Regions from separate parts of the Variovorax sp. Root434 genome, predicted to be linked through region 1. Evidence: riboswitches for the same ligand, from Rfam matches in the RefSeq annotation. Region 1 holds a riboswitch; the other holds the start of a gene.
The links. A riboswitch is a leader RNA that binds a small molecule or an ion and turns the genes downstream of it on or off. The one in region 1 is predicted to bind glycine.
Positions count from the first base shown of each region.

Region 2: it holds a riboswitch for glycine, as region 1 does, so the genes downstream of both, ASD05_RS23765 (D-amino acid dehydrogenase) here and gcvT (glycine cleavage system aminomethyltransferase GcvT) in region 1, are expected to answer to the same signal.

Region 1 is NZ_LMEK01000012.1:76,344-83,338, reverse strand. Features, by position in the region: gene denD (D-erythronate dehydrogenase) at 1-296, shown strand, start outside; gene ASD05_RS10985 (TRAP transporter substrate-binding protein) at 349-1,317, shown strand; gene ASD05_RS10980 (TRAP transporter small permease) at 1,314-1,808, shown strand; gene ASD05_RS10975 (TRAP transporter large permease) at 1,805-3,082, shown strand; gene ASD05_RS10970 (hypothetical protein) at 3,237-3,773, shown strand; gene ASD05_RS10965 (YkvA family protein) at 3,819-4,226, shown strand; glycine riboswitch at 4,272-4,362, shown strand; glycine riboswitch at 4,375-4,478, shown strand; gene gcvT (glycine cleavage system aminomethyltransferase GcvT) at 4,526-5,701, shown strand; gene gcvH (glycine cleavage system protein GcvH) at 5,746-6,117, shown strand; gene gcvP (aminomethyl-transferring glycine dehydrogenase) at 6,172-6,995, shown strand, end outside.
Region 2 is NZ_LMEK01000025.1:653,717-660,711, reverse strand. Features, by position in the region: gene ASD05_RS23770 (FIST C-terminal domain-containing protein) at 1-1,178, shown strand, start outside; gene ASD05_RS23765 (D-amino acid dehydrogenase) at 1,185-2,486, opposite strand; glycine riboswitch at 2,578-2,683, opposite strand; glycine riboswitch at 2,691-2,787, opposite strand; gene rfbB (dTDP-glucose 4,6-dehydratase) at 2,902-3,972, shown strand; gene rfbD (dTDP-4-dehydrorhamnose reductase) at 3,969-4,859, shown strand; gene rfbA (glucose-1-phosphate thymidylyltransferase RfbA) at 4,880-5,776, shown strand; gene rfbC (dTDP-4-dehydrorhamnose 3,5-epimerase) at 5,773-6,321, shown strand; gene ASD05_RS23740 (NAD-dependent epimerase/dehydratase family protein) at 6,707-6,995, opposite strand, start outside.

The sequences.
Region 1 (6,995 bases):
CCGAGGCGAGCGACGCGCAGTGGGGTCCGCGCACCGCGCTCAACCTGCCGTCGCTGTCCACCACCGTCGGCGAGATGGCCGCGGCGCTGGAGCGTGTGGCCGGCAAGGCGGCCATCGCCCTGCTCGATCGCACGCCCGACCCGACGATCATGCGCATCGTGAAGACCTGGCCCGGGCGCATCGAAACGGCGCGTGCGAAGGCGCTGGGCCTGTCGGCGGACCAGAGCTTCGAGACCGTCATCCGCGAGTACGTCCGTGAAAATCCCGACGCGGTGAAGCTCCCCGGTGTTGCATAGTCGAGGTCAAGCGCGCCTGACGCGCTCCTGACCCCAACTCCCCGGAGACACCATGAAATTCGGCCCCATCGCCGCCGCCTGCCTTTCGCTCGCCCTGAGTTCGGTCGCCTTCGCGCAGACGACCATGAAGATCAGCATCTCGACGGCACAGAACTCCCACCAGGGCGTGGCCATCGACACCTTCGCCAAGGAAGTCGAGAAGCGCACGGGGGGCCGCTACAAGGTGCAGACCTTCTACAACGGTTCGCTGGGCGGCGAGCGCGAGTCGATCGAGGCGGTGCAGCTGGGCACGCAGGAACTGGCCTTCTCCTCGACCGGCCCGGTGCCCAACTTCGTGCCCGAGACCAAGATCCTCGACGTGCCCTTCCTGTTCCGCGACAAGGCCCATGCGCGCGCCGTGCTCGACGGCCCCATCGGACAGGACCTGCTGACCAAGTTCGACGCCAAGGGCTTCAAGGCGCTGGCCTGGGCCGAGAACGGCTTTCGCCACATGACCAACAGCAAGCGCGACGTGAAGGCCCCCGAAGACCTCAAGGGCCTGAAGATGCGCACGATGGAGAACCCGGTGCACATCGCGGCCTACAAGGGCTTCGGCATCATCACCACGCCGATGGCCTTCCCCGAGGTGTTCACCGCGCTGCAGCAGGGCACGGTCGACGGCCAGGAAAACCCGCTGCCGGTCATCATCTCGGCCAAGTTCGACCAGGTGCAGAAGCACCTGTCGCTCACGGGCCACGTCTACTCGCCCTGCATCTTCCTGATGAACAAGGCGAGCTTCGACAAGCTCAGCGCCGCCGACAAGCAGGCCTTCCTCGACGCCGCCAAGGAAGGCACCAAGGCCAACCGCGCGCGTGTCGACGAGGACGACGCCAAAGGCGTGGCCGACCTGCGCGCCAAGGGCATGACCGTGATCGACAACGTCGACAAGGCCAAGTTCGTTGCCGCGCTGGCACCGGTGAACGCCCAGTTCGAGAAGGAATTCGGCAAGGCGAATCTCGACAAGATCCGCGACTACAAGTGAAAGAAAAATTCCTCGGCATCGAGCGCTGGACCACCGGCGTCTCGATGGTCCTGGCCTGCGTGATGCTGGTCATTGCATCGGCCCTGGGCGTGTTCCAGATCATCACCCGCTTCGTGCTTGAGCAGCCGGCCGAATGGAGCGAGATCTTGATCCGCGTGAGCCTCATCTGGATGGTGTTCCTCGGCATTCCGATGGCGTTCCGCCAGGGCGCGATGGTGAGCGTGGACGTGCTCTACCGCTGGAGCCCGCCGCGTGTGCGCCGCGTGCTCGACGCGGTGGTGAGCATTGCGGCGCTGGCCCTCATGCTCGTCATCCTCTGGTGGGGCTGGGACTATGCGATGCGCGGGCGCGTGCAATCGATGGCCGGGCTCGAGAGCCTCTCCATGATGTGGTCCTACCTGGCGCTGCCGGTCGGCTCGCTGTTCTGCCTGTTCGGCATCGTCGGCAATTTTCTCGATCCCAAGCGGCTCGAACTGGAGACCGCGCAATGAGTGTCGTGATGGTTGCAACGATGGTGGTGTGCTTCGCACTGTCGATCTCGGTGGCGGTGTCCATCGGGCTGGCGTCGATCCTGGGCATCCAGGTGGCCAACGCCAACATGCTGATCTCCGTGAAGGAGATGTTCAACGCGATCAACAAGTTTCCGCTGGCGGCCATCCCGTTCTTCATCCTGGCCGGCAACCTGATGGAAACCGGCGGCATCTCCCGCCGGCTGGTCGAGTTCGCCAAGAGCATCGTGGGCGGCGTGCAGGGCGGCCTGCCCATGACCTGCGTGCTCACCTGCATGATCTTCGCGGCGGTGTCGGGCTCGTCGGTGGCCACCACCTTCGCGATCGGCGCCATCCTGATCCCGGCGCTCATCAAGCACGGCTACCCCACGGCGTACGCGGCGGCGCTGCAGGCCACCAGCGCCGAGCTGGGCGTGATCATCCCGCCCTCGATCCCGATGATCCTCTACGGCGTGAGCGCCGAGGTGTCCATCGGCGAGCTGTTCATCGCGGGTTTCGGCCCCGGCATTCTCATCAGCGTGGCGCTGATGCTGTTCGTCTGGGCATTCTGCAAGTGGAAGGGCTGGGGCAAGAACGACGGCGACGGCCGCATGCCCTTCGGCCGCGCGCTGTGGCAGGCCGGCTGGGCGCTGCTGATGCCCGTCATCATCCTGGGCGGCATCTACGGCGGCATCTTCACGCCGACCGAGGCCTCGGCGGTGGCGGTGTTCTACGCGCTGGTGGTGGGCATACTGATCTACCGCGAGATCAAGCTGCAGGACCTGTACGCGGTCCTGCGCAAGTCGGTGCTGTCGTCGGCGGTGATCATGTTCATCATCGCCAACGCGGGGTTGTTCGCGTTCCTGATCACGCGCGCGGGCGTACCCGACGCCATCGGCCACTGGCTGCAGGAAGTCCTGAAGTCGCCGGCGATGTTCCTGCTGGGCGTGAATGCGGCGCTGTTCGTCATCGGCATGTTCATCGAGACCAGTGCGGCCATCATCGTGCTCGCGCCGATCCTGGCGCCGGTGGCGGTGCACTTCGGCATCGACCCGGTGCACTTCGGGCTGATCATGGTGGTCAACCTCGCGCTGGGCATGATCACGCCGCCCTTCGGCGTGAACCTGTTCGCGGCCTGTACGGTGGCCCGCATCTCGCTCGATCGGATCGTGAAATACCTGGTGCCCTTCGTGCTGGTGATCCTGGCCTGCCTGATGGTGATCACCTACGTGCCGTGGATCTCGCTCGCGCTGCGGGACCTGGTCTATACCAAGTAGCCGAGGCACGGTCCACGCCGGGCAGCGCGCCAGGCGTGCGGCGGACACGCGGGCCGGCCGGGGCGGCCATTGGCCCTGCGAGGAAAACGGGTAATAAAGATGTCACCGCTTGCAACGATGCTGTGCCCATCGATTCCCCAAAGCTGTGGCTGCCATGTTTCCCACCAAGACCGACAAGGCGCGCGACGAACTCCAGGGCGGACAGCGCACGCTCAGCCAGCGCGAGCGCGCCCTGCTGCTGATGGCCGACGGCCGGCGCTCGCTGACCGACTTCAGCGCGCTGTTCCCCGACCGGCATGAAGCCGAGTTGGCGATCCGGGCGCTGATCCAGAGGGGCTATCTGCAGGGCCTGCAAGCCGCGGGCGCACCGGCACCCGCCCAGCCCGCGCCGATCCCCGCCGACGAACCGATCCGCCTCCCCACCTCGGCCGACACCTTCGACGGCAAGCGCTCGCTGGCCACCACGCGCATGTTCCTGTTCGACATCTGCGAGCGCATGTTCGTGCGGCGCGACCCGAAGTTCGCGCTGCAGATGCGCGACGCGCTGCGCGAGGCGCGCGACCGCGAGGCGATGCTGACCATCGCCGCGCTGATGCTGACCGAGATCGAGAAAACCGCCGGTGTGGAGCGGGCCGAATCGCTGCGCGAGCGCATCGACCGGCTGCTGCCGCCGGCCGAAATCGTTCATTGAAGAGCGCACCACGGGCGCGAACGCAGCCTGTGACACCATCGCGAGGTGAACTCCGCCCCTGAAAAACCGCCCCTGTCCGAACGGCTTCGCGCCTGGGCCCGGCGCGTCAAGCGCGACGGCGTCACGCTGTGGTTCGCGGGCAGGCATGCATCCACCCCGTGGTATGCCAAGGCACTGGGCATGTTCGTGGTCGCCTACGCGCTCAGCCCGATCGATCTCATTCCCGACTTCATCCCGGTCCTGGGCTACCTGGACGACGTTCTCCTGCTGCCGGGGCTGATCTGGCTTGCGATCCGGATGATTCCGCCGCCGGTGCTCGCGGAGTGCCGCCGGCAAGCCGACGACTGGATGCAGAAGTCGGGCGCCAGGCCGACCAGCCGGTATGGCGCCGCGCTTGTCGTGGCTGTGTGGATCGCGGTCGGCGTCGCGGCGTGGCGCCTGTGGTCGCGATAGGGACGAGGGGCAAGTCCGGGGCTGCGGGCTGCGCGATCCACTACACTCGCCGGGTCAGGAGAGAGCCCCGCATGCCGGGGCCGCCGAAGGCGCAGGGGATTCCCGAACGCTCAGGCAAAAGGACTGACAAGGCACTGGTGAACACCGGTGTTTCCTTGCTGGAGAGAGGCCGTTGCCAAGCAACGGCCCACCGAAGGAGCAAACCCCGATCGTGGGGCGAATCTCTCAGGTAAAGCGGACAGCAGGGGTGGCCCATGGCGTTGCAGCCATGGATTTCGACTGCCCCTTTGGAGTGCCCCGTGGCTGCTTCTTCCGCTCCCTCCGACGCCCCTCTTCTCAAGACGCCGCTGTACGACCTCCATCTGGAGCTCGGCGCCCGCATGGTGCCTTTCGCCGGCTATTCGATGCCCGTGCAATACCCCGCCGGCCTGATGGCCGAGCACAAGCACACGCGCGATGCGGCCGGCCTGTTCGACATTTCCCACATGGGACAGCTGCGCCTCGTCGGGCCCGATGCGGCAGCCGCCTTCGAAACCCTGATGCCCGTCGACGTGATCGACCTGCCAGCCGGCAAGCAGCGCTACGGCCTGCTGATCAACGACGAGGGCGGCATCCTCGACGACCTGATGTTCTTCAACGAAGGCCACGACTCGATCTTCGTGATCGTGAATGGGGCCTGCAAGGTGGCCGACATCGCGCACATCCAGCAGAAGATCGGCGCCCGCTGCGACGTGCAGCCCCTGCCCGATCACGCCCTGCTCGCACTGCAAGGCCCGCAGGCCGCCGCCACGCTGGCGCGGCTGTCGCCCGGCGTCGAGCGCTTCGTGTTCATGACGGGCGGAGCGGTGCAGATCGGCGGCATTCCCGCCTTCGTCACCCGCAGCGGCTATACCGGCGAGGACGGCTTCGAGATCTCGGTGGCCGCCAAGGACGCCGACGCCCTCGCCCGCCTGCTGCTGGCCCAGCCCGAGGTCAAGCCCATCGGCCTGGGCGCGCGCAATTCGCTGCGGCTCGAGGCCGGCCTTTGCCTGTACGGCCACGACATCGACACCACCACCACGCCGGTCGAGGCCTCGCTCAACTGGGCGATGCAGAAGGTGCGTCGCACCGGCGGCGCGCGCGAAGGCGGCTTTCCGGGCGCCGCGAAGATCCTGGCGCAGCTCACCGCATCCACCGTGGGCGCGGCAGGCCACACCGACCACGACACGCTGAAGCGCAAGCGCGTGGGCCTCGTTGCCCTCGAACGCATTCCGGTGCGCGACGGCACGGTGCTGCAATCGTTCGAAGGCCAGGACATCGGCCTCGTCACCAGCGGCCTGCTCGGCCCCACCGCCGACCGCTGCATCGCCATGGGCTACGTGGCCACCGCCTTCGCCGAGCCGGGCACGCGCATCCAGGCCATCGTGCGCGGAAAGCCGGTGCCGATGGAAGTCTCGACCATGCCTTTCGTGCCCACCCGCTACTACCGCGGCTAGGCTACGCACCCCGATCATCATTTTTTCCACGAGGAGTTTTTCACATGAGCATCAAGTACACCAAGGACCATGAATGGGTCTCGGCCGAAGGCGGCGCGGCCACCGTCGGCATCACCGTGCACGCGCAGGACGCGCTGGGCGATGTGGTGTTCGTCGACCTGCCCGAAGTCGGCAAGACCTTTGCCCAGGGCGAAGTCGCCGGCGTCGTCGAATCGGTCAAGGCCGCGGCCGACGTGTTCATGCCCGTGTCGGGCGAGATCACCGAAGTGAACGAAGCGCTGCGCGCCGACCCCTCGCTCGCCAACAGCGACCCGCTGGCCGGCGGCTGGTTCTTCAAGGTCAAGCTGAGCGAGCCGGCGCAGCTCGACGCGCTGCTCGATGCGGCCTCGTACGACAAGTTCGCCGCCGAGTCTTGATGCGCTGCTGAATACGGACCACCGCTCCCGCCCCTTCCGCCCTACTTCCCCGCCATGTCAAGCCACGCCCTCCCCTCCCTGCAACAACTAGAGAACGCCGAAGAATTCCTCGCCCGCCACATCGGCATCGATGCGGCGGACGAGGCGCGCATGCTGCCCGTGATCGGCTCGGAGACGCGGGCTGAGCTCATCGACGGCATCGTGCCCGCGGCCATTCGCCGCGCGAAGCCGATGCGGCTGCCCGCACCGGCGACCGAAGCCGATGCGCTGGCCGAGCTGAAGGTGATGGCGTCGAAGAACAAGGTGTTCCGCAACTTCATCGGCCAGGGCTACTACGGCACGCACACGCCGGGCGTCATCTTGCGCAACGTGCTCGAGAACCCCGCCTGGTACACCGCCTACACGCCCTACCAGGCCGAGATTTCGCAGGGCCGCATGGAAGCCCTGCTCAACTTCCAGACGATGGTGTGCGACCTCACGGGCATGGCCATCGCCAACGCGTCGATGCTCGACGAAGCCACGGCCGCGGCCGAAGCCATGACGCTCGCCAAGCGCAGCGTCAAGAGCAAGAGCAACGTGTTCCTGGTGTCGGGCGACTGCCATCCGCAGACCATCGAAGTCATCAGGACTCGCGCCGCGCCGCTGGGCATCGAGGTGAAGGTGAGCACCGTGTCGGAAACGCTGCCGCACCTGATGGTGAGCGGCGAATTCTTCGGCGTGCTTGCGCAATACCCCGCCACCACCGGCCACGTGCACGACCTGCGCCCGCTCGCGGGCCACGCGCACCAGTGCGACGCCGCCCTGATCGTCGCGGCCGACCTGCTGGCGCTGACGCTGCTGGTCGCGCCCGGCGAGTTCGACGCCGACATCGTCTGCGG
Region 2 (6,995 bases), on a different contig from region 1:
CGTCTTCGCCGACGCTCGGGCTGCTCTACATCACCGACCACTATGCGAGCGAGGCGCAGGACATCCTCGACCACCTGAGCGCGGAACTGCCCGAAGTGACCGACTGGTCGGGCACGGTCGGCGTCGGCGTGTCGGCCAACAACGCCGAGTATTTCGACGAGCCGGGGCTGAGCCTGATGCTCTGTGCCTTGCCGAGCGACCAATACCGCGTGTTCTCGGGCGTGGCGCCGCTGGGCAATTCCGAGATGAGCGGCTTCGAGGCGCACACGGCGCTGGTGCACGCCGACCCGGCCACGCCCGATCTTGCCGACCTGATCGCCGAGATGGCGGGGCGCACGAACACGGGCTACCTGTTCGGCGGCCTGTCTTCGGGGCGTGGCAGCGCGCTGCAGTTCGCGGTTGGCGGCAACGGCAACATCCGCGGGCACGGGGCTGCGGGCGGGGTGTTCTCGGGTGGCTTGTCGGGCGTGGTGTTCGGCGAGGGCGTGCGGCTGGTGTCGCGCGTCACGCAGGGCTGCCAGCCACTGCGATCGGGGGCAGCGCGCGAGCGCGAGATCACCGAAGCCGACGGCAACCTGCTGCTGAAGCTCGACGGCGAGCCGGCGCTCGACGTGCTGCTGGCCGACCTGCAGGTGTCGCTCGAGCGGCCGCAGGAGGCCATCGATGCGGTGCGCAACACGCTGGTCGGCCTGGCTTATGCGGGCAGCGACGGCATCCGCCGCACCGGGGACCTGGGCGCCGACGTGCTGGTGCGCCACATCATCGGACTGGACCCGACGCGCCGCGGCATCGCGATCGCCGACGTGGCCGAAGCCGGCATGCGGCTGAGCTTCTGCCGCCGCAATGCGCAGGCCGCGCGTGCCGACCTGATGCGCATCTGCGCCGAAATCCGCGAGGAACTGGAGCCCGAAGAGCAGACGCTGGCCACCGCGCGCGCCGTGGCGGCGGGCGAGGCCGAGGCGGCGCCGCATCCGGCGCGGCGCATCGCGGGGGCGGTGTACGTCAGCTGTTCCGGGCGCGGCGGTCCGCACTTCGGTGCGCCGGGGGCGGAACTGCAGATCGTGCGGCACGCGCTGGGCGACGTGCCGCTGGTGGGGTTCTTCGCGGCGGGCGAGATCGCTCGCCACCATCTGTATGGCTACACCGGCGTGCTGACGGTGTTCGCCAGCAACGACTGACGGCGATCAGGCCGGCTGCAGCGCGCGCGGCGCGGGCGTGGGCATGCCGGTGAACGCGAAATCGACCTCCGGCGCCAATCCGCTCACGATGCGCGCGATCGACTTGCCCGAACCGCAGGCGTGCGTCCAGCCGAGCGTGCCGTGGCCCGTGTTGAGGAACAGGTTCGGCAGCTTCGTCTTGCCGATCAGCGGCACGTTGCTCGGCGTCGCGGGACGCAGGCCGGTCCAGAACTGCGCCTGCGTGGTGTCGCCGGCGCCGGGGAACAGCTCTTCCACGCGGCGCACGATGGCTTCGCAGCGAACCCGGTTCAGGTCGCGGTCGTAGCCGTTGAGCTCGGCCGTGCCGGCGATGCGCAGGCGGTCGCCCGACTCGGACGTGTAGCGCGAGAACACGAGCTTGAATTCGTCGTCCGTCAGCGAGACCTGGTGCGCCTTCGAGGCGTCCTTCACGGGCAGCGTCACCGAGTAGCCCTTGGCGGGATAGATCGGCAGGCTGATGCCCAGCGGCGCGGCGTACAGCGGGCTCAGGGAGCCCATCGCCAGCACGAAGGCGTCGCCGCGGATGCGCTGGAAGCGGCCTTCGTTGTCGGTGGCCTCGACGTGGTCGATGCTGCCGCCGGCTTCGCGCAAGGCGGTCACCGTGTGGCTCATGAGGAACTTCACGCCGGCCGCGGCGGCCAGGCCGACCAGCTCGCGCGCGAAGCGATTGGCGTCACCGGACTCGTCCTCGGCCGTGTAGGTGGCGCCAGCCAGCTGAGGGCGGATGTGGGCGAGGGCGGGCTCGATCTTCACGGCTTCGTCGGCCGAGATGACCTGGCGCTCGCAGCCCAGGGCGCGCATCTGCTCGGCGGGCGCGAGGGCGCCGTCGAACTCTTTCTGCGTCGTGTAGAAGTGCAGGATGCCCTGTGTGCGCTGGTCATAGTTCAGGCCGGTGTCGCGGCGCAACTGTTGCAACATCGAGCGGCTGTATGTACCAAGACGCACGATCTGCTCGATGTTGTGCCGCGTGCGTGCCGGGGTGCATTCGCGCAGGAACTGCAGGCCCCAGAGCCACTGGCGCATGTCGGCGCGGATGCGGAAGAGCAGCGGGGCGTCTTCCTTGCCCAGCCACTGCAGCACCTTCAGCGGCGCGCTGGGATTGGCCCAGGGTTCGGCATGGCTGACCGAGATCTGCCCGCCGTTGGCGAAGCTGGTTTCGGCGGCCGGGGTGGCCTGCCGGTCGATCACGGTCACTTCGTGGCCGAGTTGCTGGAGGTAGTAAGCCGAGGTCACGCCGAGCAGGCCGGCGCCAAGAACGATCACACGCATTTCAAGTACCTTTGAGGTTGCAACGCTTGAATGGCGGGTGTGGTGTGCTATTGAATCAATAGCAAGCAACCGGACGACCGCCGTCCAAGTTGCCGCTCCCCCTGTCCTCGGTACCTGAGAGATTCACCCGCTGCGCCCGCAGAGGGTTTGCTCCTTCGGTGCGCCACATGGCGTGGCGGCTCTCCAGACGGCGTTTCAGTTGGTGCAGTACAGACCCCTTGTTCGGGCCGACCTGAGCGTTTATGGGAGTTTGCGCCTTCGGTAGGGCCACCGGGGTGGCCCGCTCTCCTGCAGTGGGGCGATTGTAGGCGAGGTTCGTGCGACTACCGACCTGTGACTTTTGCCCATATGAGCGATGGGATAATCATTTGTTAATCTGCCGCACCGAACTTCTCACAAACATTCAGGGGACCCCATGATCCTGGTAACCGGCGGCGCCGGCTTCATCGGCGCCAATTTCGTACTCGACTGGATCGCCAACAGCGACGAGCCGGTCGTGAACCTCGACAAGCTGACCTACGCAGGCAATCTCGAGACGCTCGCATCGCTCAAGGACAACCCGAAGCACATCTTCGTGCAGGGCGACATCGGCGACAGCGCGCTGCTCGACCGTTTGCTGGCCGAACACAAGCCCCGCGCCGTGGTGAACTTTGCGGCCGAATCGCATGTGGACCGTTCCATCCACGGCCCCGAAGACTTCGTGCAGACCAACGTGCTCGGCACCTTCCGCCTGCTCGAATCCGTGCGCGGCTTCTGGAGCGCACTGCCGGCCGACCAGAAAGCCGCCTTACGCTTCCTGCACGTGTCGACCGACGAGGTCTACGGCTCGCTCTCCAAGACCGATCCGGCCTTCACCGAAGAAAACAAGTACGAGCCCAACAGCCCGTATTCGGCCAGCAAGGCCGCCAGCGACCACCTCGTGCGCGCCTGGCACCACACCTACGGCCTGCCGGTGGTCACCACCAACTGCTCGAACAACTATGGCCCGTTCCACTTCCCCGAGAAGCTGATCCCGCTGATGATCGTCAACGCGCTGGCCGGCAAGAACCTGCCCGTGTACGGCGACGGCATGCAGGTGCGCGACTGGCTCTACGTGAAGGATCACTGCAGCGCCATCCGCCGTGTGCTCGAGGCCGGCAAGCTGGGCGAGACCTACAACGTCGGCGGCTGGAACGAGAAGCCCAACATCGAGATCGTCGACACCGTGTGTGCGCTGCTCGACGAGCTGCGACCGCGCGCGGATGGCAAGCCGTACAAGGAGCAGATCACCTACGTCACGGACCGTCCGGGTCATGACCGCCGCTACGCCATCGACGCGCGCAAGCTCGAGCGCGAACTCGGCTGGAAGCCCGCCGAAACCTTCGACACCGGCATCCGCAAGACCGTGGAGTGGTACCTCGCGAACAGCGAGTGGGTGCGCAACGTGCAAAGCGGCGCCTACCGCGAGTGGGTCGAAAAGCAGTACGACGCGAAGGTCGCGGCATGAAGCTGCTGCTGCTTGGAAAAGGCGGGCAGGTCGGCTGGGAACTGCAGCGCAGCCTTGCGCCGCTGGGTGAACTGGTCGCGCTCGACTTCGACAGCACCGATTTCAACGCCGACTTCAGCCGCCCCGAGCAACTGGCCGAGACGGTGCTGAAGGTTCGCCCCGACGTGATCGTCAATGCCGCGGCGCACACGGCGGTCGACAAGGCCGAGAGCGAGCCCGATTTCGCGCGCAAGCTCAACGCAACCTCGCCTGGCGTGTTGGCCGAGGCGGCCCGCCAGATCGGAGCGTTGATGGTGCACTACTCGACCGACTACGTCTTCGACGGCAGCGGCACCAAGCCCTGGAAAGAAGGCGACGCGACCGGCCCGCTCAGCGTGTACGGACAGACCAAGCTCGAAGGCGAGCAACTGGTGGCGCAGAACTGCCCAAACCATCTGATCTTTCGCACGAGCTGGGTATATGCGGCGCGCGGCGGCAACTTCGCCAAGACCATGCTGCGGCTGGCGAAGGAGCGCGAGAAGCTGACCGTCATCGACGACCAGTTCGGCGCGCCGACCGGGGCCGAGCTGCTGGCCGACGTGACGGCACACGCCATTCGAGCCACGCTGCAGGATCCGGCGAAGGCGGGTCTCTATCACGCGATTGCCGGTGGCGAGACGACGTGGCACGGCTATGCGCGTTTCGTGCTCGAACTGGCGCAGCAGGCCGGCGTTGAACTCAAGGCCGGCCCGCAGGCCGTCGAGGCGGTGCCCACCAGCGCCTTCCCGACTCCGGCGAAGCGCCCGCACAACTCCCGGCTCGACACCTCCAAGCTGCAGACCACCTTCGGCCTGCGCCTGCCGCCCTGGCAGGAAGGCGTTGCGCGCATGCTGCGCGAGATCCTTTGAATCTTTACGAGAAAAAGTACATGACCACGACGACGCAACGCAAAGGCATCATCCTGGCCGGCGGTTCGGGCACCCGCCTGCATCCGGCCACATTGGCCATGAGCAAGCAGCTCCTGCCGGTGTACGACAAGCCGATGATCTACTACCCGCTGAGCACACTGATGCTCGGCGGAATGCGCGACATTCTGATCATCAGCACGCCGCAGGACACGCCGCGGTTCCAGCAGTTGCTGGGGGATGGGAGCCAGTGGGGGATCAATCTGCAGTATGCGGTGCAGGCCAGCCCGGATGGGCTGGCGCAGGCGTTCATCATTGGCGACAAGTTCGTGGGCAATGACCCGAGTGCGCTGGTGCTTGGGGACAACCTCTTCTATGGGCACGACTTTGCGCACCTGCTCGCTGATGCGGATGCGAAGCAGTCGGGCGCCACCGTGTTCGCCTACCACGTGCATGATCCTGAGCGCTACGGCGTGGTCGCGTTCGACGCCGAGGGCAGAGCCAGCAGCATCGAGGAAAAGCCGCTGAAGCCGAAGAGCAGTTATGCGGTAACCGGGTTGTACTTCTACGACAACCAGGTCGTCGATATCGCCAAGGCCGTGAAGCCCAGCGCGCGCGGCGAGCTGGAGATCACAGCCGTCAATCAGGCTTACCTCAATCTCGATCAGTTGAACGTTCAGATCATGCAGCGCGGTTATGCGTGGCTGGACACGGGTACGCATGACAGCCTGCTGGAAGCAGGGCAGTTCATCGCGACATTGGAGCACCGGCAGGGATTGAAGATCGCGTGTCCCGAAGAGATTTCGTGGCGCAATGGATTCATCTCCACCGAGCAGCTCGAAAAGCTCGCCACGCCGCTCGAGAAAAGTGGCTATGGCAAATACCTCAAACACCTGTTGATCGACGAGGTGCGATCGTGAAAGCAACGCCCACCGCCATTCCCGATGTGCTGGTGATCGAACCCAAAGTGTTCGGCGATGCGCGCGGTTTCTTTTTTGAGAGCTTTAATCAGAAGGCTTTCGACGAAGCCGTAGGCAAGCATGTCGACTTCGTTCAGGACAATCACTCGCGATCTGTGAAGGGTGTGCTGCGCGGGCTGCACTATCAGATCCAGCAACCGCAAGGGAAACTGGTGCGCGTTGTTCGAGGCTCTGTGTTCGACGTGGCGGTGGACATTCGAAAGTCGTCGCCAACGTTCGGCAAATGGGTAGGCGTGGAGCTAACCGATGAAAACCACAAGCAGTTATGGGTGCCCGAAGGTTTTGCGCATGCTTTCCTGGTGCTGAGCGAGAGCGCTGAATTTCTCTACAAGACCACAGATTACTACGCACCCGCCTACGAGCGCTGCATTGCGTGGAATGATGCCGCACTGAGCATCGCGTGGCCTGATACCGGCGCGCCGCCGCAGCTTTCCGCCAAAGATGCAGTCGGGTCTTCGCTGGACGAAGGCGATTTGTTCCCGTAAGTATGTTGGAGCTTGCGGGTTCGAAGCAAAGAGTTATTGCGGTCGATCTCGATGGAACACTGGTCTGATCGAATCTGCTCGTAGAGAGGGTTTTTTGCTGCTGCGCTAGCAGCCGTTTCTTTTTTTGAAGGAGCCCTTTGGCTTTTGAAAGGGAAGGCGCAGCTCAAACGCAAGGTCGCCAAATGGTGACCCCTGCCACCTAGATGCTGCCATGCAAAAGGCTGTTGGCCGCAGGCAGCATGGCTCGGCGAGCAGAAGACGGCGGGTGATCTCTATTTGATTCGGCAACAGCCTCAGTTTGGAACAGAGGCGAAAAGCCCAAACTGCCATCCACAAATGGAGTGAGCTGTTTCGCGTTGTTGGTAACCCTATGGTGGATCGGAGTTCAAGTAGCCTTGTTGCCATCGGCCGCCTTGAGCATCCGCCGCAAGGTTTCGTCGAGCGACGGTGTGTACAACTGGATGCCCTGCTTTGCAACAAGTGCCTGGAGCTTCGTTGCATTGCCGCACAGTCGGCGCACTTCGTTCTCCCGTACAAATGCGGGATTGATTTCGATGCGGGGGGAGTGTCCCGTCAGGCGCACAAAGGTGTCGATGACGAATCGGAGCGCATAAGGCTGCCCTGAACAGATGTTGTACGTTTCCCCGGGCTCGCCGTATGAAAGCAACTGCAGA